Regions from separate parts of the Shewanella bicestrii genome, predicted to be linked through region 1. Evidence: predicted binding sites of a transcription regulator. Region 1 holds the regulator's gene; each other region holds the start of a gene.

Evidence for each region. Region 1 encodes MetJ, which represses methionine synthesis genes. Its sites were predicted from a motif close to TAGACGTCTAGACGTCTA; they were not measured.
Region 2: thrA (bifunctional aspartate kinase/homoserine dehydrogenase I) is a predicted target of MetJ. The motif match lies at 1,451-1,468, and genes of this name have one in related genera.
Region 3: metH (methionine synthase) is a predicted target of MetJ. The motif match lies at 1,976-1,993, and genes of this name have one in related genera.
Region 4: metK (methionine adenosyltransferase) is a predicted target of MetJ. The motif match lies at 1,681-1,698, and genes of this name have one in related genera.

The regions. Positions count from the first base shown of each region.
Region 1 covers NZ_CP022358.1:590,398-593,601, forward strand. Annotated here, with positions in the region: gene nrfD (NrfD/PsrC family molybdoenzyme membrane anchor subunit) at 1-454, shown strand, start outside; gene CF168_RS02715 (sulfite exporter TauE/SafE family protein) at 580-1,323, opposite strand; gene metJ (met regulon transcriptional regulator MetJ) at 1,431-1,745, opposite strand; gene metB (cystathionine gamma-synthase) at 1,968-3,131, shown strand; gene CF168_RS02730 (bifunctional aspartate kinase/homoserine dehydrogenase II) at 3,143-3,204, shown strand, end outside.
Region 2 covers NZ_CP022358.1:3,424,941-3,428,144, reverse strand. Annotated here, with positions in the region: gene CF168_RS14975 (hypothetical protein) at 1-143, opposite strand, end outside; gene slyD (peptidylprolyl isomerase) at 336-998, opposite strand; gene thrA (bifunctional aspartate kinase/homoserine dehydrogenase I) at 1,641-3,204, shown strand, end outside.
Region 3 covers NZ_CP022358.1:1,001,368-1,004,571, forward strand. Annotated here, with positions in the region: gene metH (methionine synthase) at 1-1,874, opposite strand, end outside; gene CF168_RS04350 (histidine phosphatase family protein) at 2,085-2,807, shown strand; cobalamin riboswitch at 2,988-3,146, shown strand.
Region 4 covers NZ_CP022358.1:908,629-911,832, reverse strand. Annotated here, with positions in the region: gene tkt (transketolase) at 1-1,261, opposite strand, end outside; gene metK (methionine adenosyltransferase) at 1,741-2,892, shown strand; gene CF168_RS04015 (hypothetical protein) at 3,022-3,204, shown strand, end outside.

The DNA of each region.
Region 1 (3,204 bases):
GGCCATGAATGCTTATCCGATGTTGAACACTGCGGTATTGCCGGCGCTGTTCTTAGTCTCTGGTTTATCGGCGGGTGCGGCGGCTAATGCGGTGCTGGCGCTGGTGATGTTCAAGACCGATAGCCACGACAAGACTTTAGCTAAAATGCATGGCTTAGAGTTGCCAGTGATGGCCATCGAAATCATGTTCCTGTTTATGTTGTTCTGTGCCTTGTACTTTAAGGGCGGCGCGGCGGCTGCGGCGCTGGCATCACTCACCTCTGGCGTGTGGGCGAGCGTATTCTGGATTGGCGTGGTCGGGATTGGTTTTGGTATTCCGCTGTTGTTTATGCTGTTGCCGACCGCGACTCGCCACAGCAAGGGCGCGATGATCATGGTGGCCTGCGCCAGCTTAACTGGTGTGTTAGCACTGAGACACTTTATTGTGTATGCGGGACAAAGCTATCTAAGTTAGTGCCATTGGTTAATGGCAATATCTATGGGGTAAATCACCTATCCCAGCAAGCAAAAAGCACCGATTAACGGTGCTTTTTTTATGGGGCGATAAGCAGGATTCTATTGCGGTAATTATTGCGGCAATTATTGCGGCAATAGCTCAATCACTGATTTCACCGTGAGCACTAAGGCGCTGATAGCGCAGAGGGCTAAGGTTGCCATCTTGGTCTTATGCTTATCCACATTCCCCACCAGTTTACCCGCCACTAAATAGCCTAAAAAGACTGAGGGCAGCAGCATCAGGGATAACCATAAATGCTTGATTTCGAGCAGGCCCGTCACCCCAAGGATGACCATCGCTATGGTCGAGCTGAAGATAAAGAAGGCCGACAGTGCGGCGCGAAACTTTGAGGCATCCTTACCCGCCAACAAAATCGCCATCGGCGGACCACCAATGGCGGCAATATTACCAAAGATCCCCGATACCACACCTGCGCCAAATAGCGTCGCTTTATTCACTGGCAGGCTGAATTTATACAGGCTTAGCACCACGGCGACCGCCACAATGCCAGCAATCGCCAGACCAAGAATCGGCTGCGGCGCAAACAGCAACAGGCTGGCACCGATAAAGCCTCCGGGCACGCGACCAATCAGCGCATATTGCAAGCCGTTGAATTCTAAGTGGCCACGCTCACGCAGTAGGGTGAGTAGGGCGATGGAAAAGCCCATCACAATCACGGGGGCGGGCACTAATTCGGGGTCGACAATATACAGCAGCGGACTCGCCACCACAGCAAGGCCAAAGCCAATCAGACTCTGGGTGAGGGCACCTAAAAACACAATCACAGACGCAATGGCGAGCGTTTGTGGATCTATCAAGGAGAACATAGGATTCCATCAAAACAAAATAGGGATCGTTACTCTAACCCATCAGGCAAGATGAGCATTAACGATCCCTAATAATTAGTTACGGCAGGATTATGGACGCCTGAGCGTTATTCCATATCTTCCCACTCGATCCCCATTTCGTCCATCAACCGTTTCGCTTCGGCGGGAATGCTGTCTGGGCTATCTTTCGACAGATCGGCATCATTAGGCAGAGGCTGGCCGGTGTAGGCATGCAAAAATGCTTCACACAAGAGTTCGCTATTGGTGGCGTGGCGCAGGTTGTTCACCTGACGACGGGTACGTTCATCCGTGAGGACTTTTAGCACTTTGAGCGGAATAGACACAGTAATTTTCTTTACTTGTTCATTCTTCTTGCCATGTTCAGCATAGGGGCTGATGTATTCCCCATTCCATTCAGTCATTGACTCACCTGTTATAACGCTAAATTCGGGGCAGATTTTAAACCCTTACAGATAACAGTCAAATTATTGCTACTATTTCTTAGTGATTGCAAACAGATTTCTTTATGTTTAGACGTCTAAACGTCTTAACGCCTATTGACGATGCCACTGGGCTTAGGTACATTTAGACGTCCAGACATCTCTTTGCGAACTTAGGAGTTCCCGATGACCGCAGGCAAATTAGTGACCGAACGTCAATTAGCCACATTAGCAGTGCGTCAGGGTATCGAAAGCGATACTCAGTATGGCGCTGTGGTGCCGCCAATTTACCTGTCGACGAATTACGCCTTCGATGGTCATAAAAATCCTCGCGAATTTGATTACAGCCGTTCCGGCAATCCTACCCGCAGCATCTTAGGTGATGCCCTAGCTAAGCTGGAAAAGGGCGCAACTGGTGTGGTGACTTGCACAGGCATGGCGGCCATTACCTTAGTGACCACTTTGCTTGGCCCTGATGACTTGCTGGTGGTGCCTCACGATTGCTACGGCGGTTCGTACCGTTTATTCACCAACTTGGCTAAAAAGGGCCAATTTAAACTGCTGGTGGTCGATCAAACCGACGGCCAAGCGCTTGAGCAAGCGATTAGCCAGCAACCTAAGATGGTGTGGATTGAAACCCCCTCTAATCCTCTGCTGCGAGTCGTCGATATCGAAGCTATCGCCAAGGCGAGCCACGCCGTGGGCGCTTTAGTGGTGGTGGACAACACTTTCCTCTCGCCAATTTTGCAGCAACCGCTGTTACTCGGTGCCGATATCGTTATCCACTCCACCACTAAGTACATCAATGGTCACAGCGATGTGGTGGGCGGCGCGGTGATCGCCAAAGATCCTCAACTCGGTGAGACCTTACATTGGTGGTCGAACACCTTAGGTTTAACTGGGTCTGCCTTCGACAGTTATCAAACCCTGCGGGGTCTGCGTACCTTAGCCGTGCGCATTCGCGAGCACCAAAGCAATGCCCAGCGTATTGTGCACGTGCTGACGAGCAGCCCTGTGGTGAGCAAAGTGTATTACCCAGGCCTTGCGGAACATCCCGGCCATGCCATTGCCGCCAAGCAGCAAAAAGGCTTTGGCGCTATGCTGAGTTTTGAGCTTAAGGGCGGCGAGGCCGAAGTGGTCGCCTTTTTAGATGCCTTAAGTTTATTTAGCGTGGCCGAGAGCTTAGGTGGCGTTGAGAGTCTCGTGGCCGTGCCCGCGACTATGACCCACAGGGCGATGGAGCCCCAAGCACGTTATGAAGCTGGCATTAAAGACACCCTATTACGTTTGTCGGTTGGTATTGAAGATGCCGACGACTTAGTTGCAGATATTCAAGCAGGATTGGCCGCCGTTGCGGCTTGTCAGTAGAGGAATTCGAGATGGCACGTTGTCACTTACATAAATTTGGTGGTTCCAGCTTAGCCGATGCCGATTGTTATCG
Region 2 (3,204 bases), 2.0 Mb from region 1:
CGCATAGTGTAAATTCTTGCGCCAAGCACAAAGATGACTGCTGCAGCAATCAAAGCATAATTGGGTTCGAGCAGCATAAAGCTTGTGATGCCTGATGCCATATAACCATAAGGTAAAGCTTCATATACCGGTTTTGTTAACATATGCACTCCGTCGCATGATATCGAAATAGGTTTAAAATCCTAATATTCCAGTTAAAAATGCTAAATCTATCTAAAACTTCCGTGTTTACTTTTGGATTATAAACATTTGTTGATAAAAAAAGCACCTCCTTATGTAAGGAAGTGCTTCATTATCTTGCTCGGGTTAGTGAGCTTTAGGCGTTACGGCCTAGATTAGCCGCGGCAACCGCAACCGCCATTGCCATCACAACCTGTTTTTGGTGTGTCGCACGCTTCATGCTCGTGGTCATGGTGATGATGACCATGATCATCAGAACCGCCACAACAGCCACCAGTATCTTGGCTTGAACCACCACAGCATCCGCCGCCGTGGTCATGATCATGGCTGTGTCCATGGCTACCACATCCGCCGTGGGCATGGATATGGCCATGGGCAACTTCTTCTGCAGTTGCAGCGCGAACATCGATAATTTCAATGTTGAAGCTCAGTGCTTGTCCCGCTAAAGGATGGTTGCCATCAACGATGACTACATCATCTTTGACTTCGACAACTTGCACTGGGCGTTGACCCATTTCTGTCTCGGCAATAAAGCGCATACCAGGAACGATATCTTCGATATCACCGAATGCTTCTAATGGCACAGCTTGACGCAGACCATCGTGGTAAGGACCGTAGGCTTCTTCGGCACTAATAGTCACATCCAGTGTTTCGCCCTTGGTTTTACCTTCTAATGCAGCTTCTAATCCTGGGATCAGGTTTTCTGCACCGTGCAGATAGAGCATAGGTTCGGCATCAAAAGAGTCTTCTAAAAGTCTGCCGTCTTGATCTGATAAACGGTAATGAATGGTTACCGCGCTGTGTTGGGTGATCTTCATATCGCCTCCGGTTCGGAATGTGCGCGCATAATAACGTGCTTTTGGGGCGCTGGCGATAATTTGAAGTTGCTTATGTTAGATATCGCACAGCTTTTTGTTGATGCGATGAACAGCCATTTGGAGAGGAATTTACGCCAAATTGTTGATGGATATCGCTTGCGGTTTGTTGGCCTCGAAAGTGGGTTTACATAGCTTAATCTAAAGGCATTACGACATGCTTGATATAATTGATTGAATTTAAATGTTTAAAAATAGATGTATTTGCGCGGTATTACGTTTACGTCAACAGTTTTCTATTGATGAAATCGCATTTTTACCCTAGGAAAACTTGATATTAATGAATGTTAAGAAGCGAATTTGAGGCTGTGAAAGATTTGTTCATAAATAATCCAGTTTGGGGGTTGACAAGGTTAGGTGAAAAAGGCAATTCTGTTTAACATCACATTGACATAGATAAGTCTAAACGTATGCATAGCCTTGGTTTCGTAGTAATTACCATTATTACAACCACCACTACAACCAGAGTGGGGGCGGGCTGATACACCCTAAAGAATTTTAACGACGAGCCCGCTTCCCACAAAGAAGCGGGCTTTTTTGTTTTTAGCTTATGTTTCTTAGTCGGGCGCGGTACAGGAGATCAAGATGAAAGTGATGAAATTTGGTGGTACCTCGCTTGCAAATTGGCAGCGATTTTCAATGGCGGCGGATATCGTGGCCAAGGCAGCGAAAGCTGAGCCAGTCGCGACAGTGCTCTCTGCGCCTGCAACAGTGACAAACGCTCTGCTTGAAATGGTCGATGTGGCGGTGAAAGGGGAAGATTATTCACCAGTCATTCAACACGTTGAGCGGGTGTTTACCTCGCTCTATCAGGATGCGGTTAGTTCTGGACTCTCTAGTAGCCAGAGCGAAGTGCTGTTCGCCGGACTAAGCGCGCAGCTAGCACGTTGGCAGGACAGATTACGCGGTATTACGCTGTTGCAGGAATGCCCTGACGGGGTGCGCGCCGAGATCGTGGTTGCGGGTGAGCGTTTGTCTGCTGCGTTGATGGAGCAAGTCATGCTGGCAAAAGGCATTACTTCGGCGCAGCTAGACCCACGTGAACTGTTTTTAGGCCGTGGTCGTCCGCTAGAATCCGTGGTCGATATTGCCGTCAGCAAACCGCGATTTAAAAATCTTGCCCTCGATGAGAAGCGGGTTTGGGTGATGCCCGGCTTTACCGCCGCCGATGAAGACGGCAAGGTCGTGACCTTAGGCCGTAACGGCTCTGACTATTCCGCTGCCGTGCTGGCCGCTTGTTTAGATGCCTCAAGTTGCGAGATTTGGACCGACGTTGACGGCGTATATAATACCGATCCTCGCGTCGTCGTCGATGCTAAGTTGCTATCGCAGCTAAGTTATCAGGAGGCGATGGAGCTATCTTACTTTGGGGCTAAGGTGCTGCATCCTAAAACTATTGCACCTATCGCCCAGTTCCACATCCCCTGTTATATCAAAAACAGCTTTAATCCTGATGCGCCCGGCACTCTGGTATCGAATCAGACCGATCAGAGCGGTTTGCAGGTTAAAGCCATTTCAAACCTCGATAATCAAACCATGTTTGATGTATCAGGCCCTGGCATGAAAGGCATGGTCGGCATGGCGAGCCGCACACTGGCTGCAATTTCCCGTAGTGGCGTTTCTGTGTCACTCATCACCCAGAGTTCTTGCGAATACAGCATCAGTTTTTGTGTGGCGACCAGTGAGTCCGCCAAGGTGAAATCGGCGCTAGAGCAGGAATTTGAGTTAGAAATCAAAAGTGACTTACTCGAGCCAATCGAAATGCGCCATGACTTGGCAATCGTCTCCTTGATCGGTGATGGAATGCGTACCCATAAAGGTGTGGCGGCGCGGTTTTTCCAAGCATTAGCACAGGCGAGTGTGAATATTATCGCGATTGCCCAAGGCTCTTCTGAACGTTCTATTTCAACTGTGATTGAGCAGCGAAAGACCAAACATGCGGTTGCAGCCTGTCATCAGGGCTTTTTCGATGTGCAGCAGTATTTAGATGTGTTTTTAGTGGGGTGCGGTAACGTTGGCGCAGGCTTACTGGAGCAGATCAAACAACAGGCGAGCGTGCTAAAAGAGCAGCACATTAGCATCCGTGTCTGCGGTATTGTCAATTCAAGCAAAATGTTACTCGATAGTGCAGGTATCGATTTGAACAATT
Region 3 (3,204 bases), 410 kb from region 1:
TCCTTAAGCTCGGGGTCGATATCATCGTAAATCGCTAATTGGCCCGCGTTAACGATACCCATGTCCATGCCGACTTTAATCGCGTGGTACAGGAACACCGCGTGAATCGCCTCACGTACTGGGTTGTTACCGCGGAAGGAGAACGACACGTTCGACACACCGCCGGAAATCATCGCGTGGGGCAGGGTGGCCTTAATCTCTTTAATGGCTTCAATAAAATCGACGGCATAGTTATCGTGCTCATCGATACCCGTGGCGATGGCGAAGATATTCGGGTCGAAGATAATGTCTTCGGGCGGAAAGCCGACCTTATCGACCAGCACGCGGTAGGCGCGGGTACAGATCTCGACTTTACGCGCCTTAGTGTCGGCCTGACCTTGCTCGTCGAACGCCATAATAATGGCCGCAGCGCCGTAGCGTTTCACTAGGGTAGCCTGCTCGATAAATTTCTCTTCGCCTTCCTTCAAGGAGATAGAGTTGACGATTCCCTTACCTTGAATACATTTGAGGCCCGCTTCAATCACCTCCCACTTAGAGGAGTCGATCATAATAGGCACGCGGCTGATATCCGGCTCAGAGGCGATAAGATTTAAGAACTTATGCATTACCTCCACACCATCGAGCATGCCTTCGTCCATGTTGATGTCGATGATCTGCGCGCCGCTTTCTACCTGTTCACGGGCGACATCGAGCGCCTGCTCGAACTTGCCTTCTTTGATCAGCTTTAAAAACTTAGCCGAGCCGGTGACGTTGGTACGTTCACCCACGTTCACAAACAGGGTTTGGGCATCGATAGTGAGCGGTTCCAAACCGGATAAACGGCAGGCGATGGGGATCTCGGGTAGTACCCGTGGCGCAAACGGCTCCACAGCTTCGCGAATGACCTTAATATGCTCGGGCGTGCTACCACAGCAACCGCCGATAATGTTGAGCATGCCTTCACGGGCCCATTCTTGGATAACGCTCGCCATATCTTCTGGGGTTTCATCGTAACCGCCAAACTCGTTTGGCAGACCCGCATTAGGGTGCGCCGAGACATAACATTCGGCGATGCGCGACAGTTCTTCGACGTAGGGGCGCAGTTCCTTAGGGCCGAGGGCGCAGTTAAGGCCGATAGATAAGGGCTTGATATGGCGAAGGGAGTTATAAAAGGCTTCGGTAGTTTGTCCGGTCAGGGTTCGGCCCGAGGCATCGGTAATAGTGCCTGAGATCATCACAGGCAAACGTGCTGGCGAATTTGCCCCAAAGAGTTCATCGAACACGGTTTCGATGGCAAATAAGGCGGCCTTGGCGTTTAAGGTATCGAAGATGGTCTCGACCATAATGATATCGGCGCCGCCTTCAATTAAGGCGCGGGTCGATTCGCAGTAAGCGGTCACTAACTCATCGAAGTGGATATTGCGATATCCGGGATCGTTAACATCGGGGCTGATAGAGCAAGTGCGGTTAGTGGGCCCTAACACACCGGCTACATAACGGGGTTTACCCGTAGCTTTTTCGATTTCATCACAGGCTTCACGGGCGAGGCGCGCACCTTCACGGTTAATTTCGGCGGACAGCGACTGCATATCGTAGTCGGCCATGGCGATAGTGGTGGCGTTGAAGGTGTTGGTTTCAATAATATCGGCACCGGCTAATAGGTAGTCGGTGTGAATTTGTTTGATGATGTGTGGCTGCGTGAGCACTAAAAGATCGTTATTGCCCTTAACGTCGGTATGCCAATCCTTGAAACGCTCGCCACGGTAATCGGCTTCTTCCAGCTTGTAGCCTTGGATCATAGTGCCCATAGCGCCGTCTAAAATCAGAATGCGCTTGGACAACTGGTTGCGAATGTCTGCCAGTGTTTGGCTGGCTCGATGGAGAGATATCGCCATAAAATGATTACCTTTACTACAGCTAAGTTGAGTCCAAAGTACGCAATCGGGTGACAAATTGCATTTTATTATTGAATGTCGTTCGTTATGTTTTGGACATTTATACGTATAGACGTCCATAATACGCGACATCGGATTGTCAGGGCAAGGCTAAAGTTGGTATAGCATAGGCGAGATAACCCAGATAAAAACGATAAAAGGAAAGATCAGATGAAGCAGCTCAGGTTATTACTGTTACGCCATGGAGAATGTGAGGGCGGGGCGATTTTACGTGGCCGAGTGGATGTGCCACTGAGTGATAAGGGCTGGCGGCAGATGTCGGCGGCGGTGGAGGCGCAGGCGACTGTGTGCCACGGCATTTATAGCTCGACCTCAAGGCGCTGCGCCGAGTTTGCCAAGGCCTTTGCGGCTGAGCTGCATTCGAGTGCGTCCGTGGGCAGGAGTTTAGATGCGCCCGCGCCTTTGCCGCTTAAGGTCAACCTGCTGGAGGAGTTACAGGAAATAGCCTTCGGCGATTGGGATGGTTGCCTGCTCGATGACTTATATCAACGCGACGGCGAGCGGATGGCGGCCTATTGGCAGAATCCCTGGGAGGTGACACCGCCCAATGGTGAAGCCATGGCAAACTTCGAAGCCCGTATCGATGGTGCGATAGAACAAATCCTCGATAAAGAGTTTGCCCTGCTGGCGATGGATGATGAACAGGCCCACGGCGAGTTTAATGCCAATGCACCCGCGGCCAATATCTGGGTGGTCACCCACGGCGGGGTTATTCGCCACTTGATGTCAAGGGCGCTGGGGGCGGTGAAAACCTTAGGTTTTTACAGTCAGCTCGCCTTACCCGTGGCGGCGGTGGTGACGATTAATGTCCTCGAGGATGAGCAAGGTAAAAGATACTGGCGTTTAGACTGGCCCTCGGGCCACTGTGAGTAGCTTAAAAGTACCTGTCATCGGTATGATGAAAATTTTCTGATTTAAACAGCATTGCCTAATGAGCAAGATATAGGATAATGCTTTTCCCTGACGTTTGAGCCAGATAACGAACCCAGTACGTTAAGCTCAAAGGTCGCAGAAATAGGTGTTAGGAATTTTGTGCGATTGACTGCTATTGCTTAAAGGCAACAGTATTTAAGCGCGCCGGATAACCCAAACATAATAGGGAATCGGGGAGCTGCCCGTCAGTAGCCCGAACTGTACCCGCAACTGTGAGTAGTCGAAGCATTTTGCTTCTTACCTACGAGTCAGGATACCTGCCTATTTCTGTTTTCGCTGCGTGCAGCCTTAGTTCTCGAGCGGGTAACTCGAGGGAGCAGAAGATGACATTAATGAG
Region 4 (3,204 bases), 320 kb from region 1:
CGTTCATGATGCCGCTCATACCGAACTCACGCACACCGTAGTACACGTAGTTACCCGCTGGATCTTCTTGAATACCTTTAGAACCTGCCCACAGGGTCAGGTTAGAACCCGCTAAGTCAGCACTGCCGCCTAACAGTTCAGGCAGAACCGCACCGAAGGCTGCAATCGCGTTCTGTGACGCTTTACGGCTCGCAATGCCTTCGCCTTTCGCTTGGCATTCTTGGATAAAGGCTTGTGCTTTGGCTTCGAAATCTGCAGGTAATTCACCTTTCAGAACGCGGCGCTCGTATTCGGCAGCCAGTTCTGGGTAAGCTTTCGCGTAAGCGGCAAACTTGTCGTTCCATGCTGCTTCACGGGCGTTACCGGTTTCTTTAGCATCCCAACCTGCGTATACGTCGGCAGGGATTTCGAATGGCGCATGTGGCCAGCCTAAGAATTCACGGGCCGCTGCGATTTCCGCATCACCTAATGGTGCGCCGTGGCAATCGTGGCTACCAGATTTGTTTGGTGAACCAAAACCGATAATGGTTTTGCAGCAGATCATGGTTGGCTTGTCGGTCACCGCTTTTGCCGCTTCGATAGCCGCGCGAATCGCATCGCTATCGTGACCATCAACGTTAGCAATCACGTGCCAGCCGTATGATTCGAAACGTTTTGGCGTGTCATCGGTAAACCAGCCTTCAACATGACCGTCGATAGAGATGCCGTTGTCATCCCAAAATGCGATCAGTTTGCCTAGGCCTAAGGTACCAGCCAGAGAACAAGCTTCGTGGGAAATACCTTCCATCAAGCAGCCATCGCCGAGGAAGCAGTATGTGTAGTGGTCAACAATCTCGTGACCTTCACGGTTAAACTGTGCCGCTAAGGTTTTTTCTGCAATCGCCATACCCACAGCGTTGCTGATCCCCGCCCCTAATGGGCCAGTGGTGGTTTCAACACCTGGGGTGTAACCGTATTCTGGGTGACCCGGAGTTTTTGAATGTAACTGACGGAATTGCTTCAGTTCATCGATAGGCAGGTCGTAGCCAGTCAGGTGTAATAAAGAGTAGATCAGCATAGATCCGTGACCGTTAGAGAGGATAAAACGATCTCTATCTACCCATTTCGGATTGTTCGGATTGTGCTTAAGGAAATCATTCCACAGCACTTCAGCAATATCTGCCATGCCCATTGGGGCGCCAGGGTGGCCTGAGTTTGCTTTTTGAACTGCATCCATACTTAACGCACGGATTGCGTTGGCGAGTACTTTACGGGAAGACATGCTCTCTCCTGCTTAATTTGTGGGGTCTAGCGGGCAATTTGGACGCATATTTTCCCCTACATAGCGAAGCGACGCAAACGAAAATTGCATTCCACTGTCCAGTCTGGTGGATTACACCTTTGAAGGTTTAGGCTAATTCATCTTAAAACACATTAAACATATTTGTAATACAATAATTCAAATATGTTATATCCTTTGTCACATTGAGTCCCATAGCAATCAGGCTACAACCTTGGTTTGAGCTTAGCTCAGCGATAACTTGCCCAACTCATCCAAGGCAAAAACCACATACCACTATCAATTCATTGAGTTAGAGCAGAAACTCCAGCGCCACAAACTCTATCCGATTTGGGGCTTACCTCACTTTACACACAAATATTTAGTTTAGGGGGTGTCAACCAAGGGAAATTCCACTAAAATAGCCGTCTAGATGTAGATGCTTCTACACGTTTGATTGCTAACGACGAGATTTTCCTACTATGGCAAAGCACTTGTTTACTTCTGAGTCGGTCTCAGAAGGTCATCCCGATAAGATTGCAGATCAGATTTCTGATGCTGTGCTAGATGCGATTCTAGCCCAAGATCCTAAAGCACGTGTTGCGTGCGAAACATATGTCAAAACTGGCATGGTATTAGTAGGTGGCGAAGTGACCACCTCTGCCTGGGTTGATATTGAAGAGCTGACCCGTAAAACGGTTCGTGAAATTGGTTATGTCCATTCAGATATGGGCTTCGATGCCGATTCTTGCGCAGTATTAAATGCGATTGGTAAACAGTCTCCAGACATCAACCAAGGTGTCGACCGTGCCGATCCAAAAGAACAAGGTGCCGGCGACCAAGGTTTAATGTTTGGTTATGCCAGCAACGAAACCGACATTCTGATGCCAGCGCCTATCACTTATGCCCACGCATTAGTGAAGCGTCAATCTGAAGTACGTAAAGATGGCACTCTGCCATGGTTACGCCCAGATGCGAAAAGCCAAGTCACCTTCGCTTACGAAGACAACAAGATTGTTGGTATCGATGCGATCGTACTGTCTACTCAGCACAGCCCAGACATCGCCCAAGCGGATCTGATCGAAGGCGTGATGGAAACCATCATCAAGCCAGTTCTGCCAGCACAATGGCTGAACAAGGACACTAAATACTTCATCAACCCAACTGGCCGTTTCGTTATCGGTGGTCCAATGGGTGACTGTGGTTTAACCGGTCGTAAGATCATCGTAGATACCTACGGTGGTATGGCGCGTCACGGTGGTGGTGCTTTCTCTGGTAAAGACCCATCAAAAGTTGACCGTAGTGCGGCCTACGCTGCCCGTTATGTAGCGAAAAACATCGTAGCAGCGGGTCTGGCTGACCGTTGTGAAATCCAAGTGTCTTACGCTATCGGTGTGGCTGAACCTACTTCTATCAGCGTTGAGACCTTCGGTACTGGTAAAGTGTCTGAAGAAGTCTTAATCAAGTTAGTCCGTCAACACTTCGACCTGCGCCCATACGGCCTGACTGAAATGTTGAACCTGGCTCGCCCAATCTATCAAGCTACCGCCGCTTATGGTCACTTTGGCCGTAACGAGTTCCCATGGGAAGCGACGGATAAAGCTGACGCACTGCGCGCCGATGCAGGTCTATAATCTGCATTAAGCTCACGCTTTCGCACAAAAAAACCGCCTAAGGGCGGTTTTTTTGTGCTTAGGATGTATTGCCTAACCCCATTCCTCTCAGCAAGATAGCTTTCATTCTAGGCAAAAGACAGAGACTCAATGAAGCCGTTAATCGCACAACTCCAATCCTGTTCTTGGGTGACCAATGTGGGCCATCACGAGCCCATGGCCAACACCTTAGGCAGCTTAGAAGACATAACCACTTGCCTTAAAAGGGATCCTGACCGTTTTTTCGAACCACCCTACACTGAATCCTATGAAAGCTTATGTGTTAGCGACCAT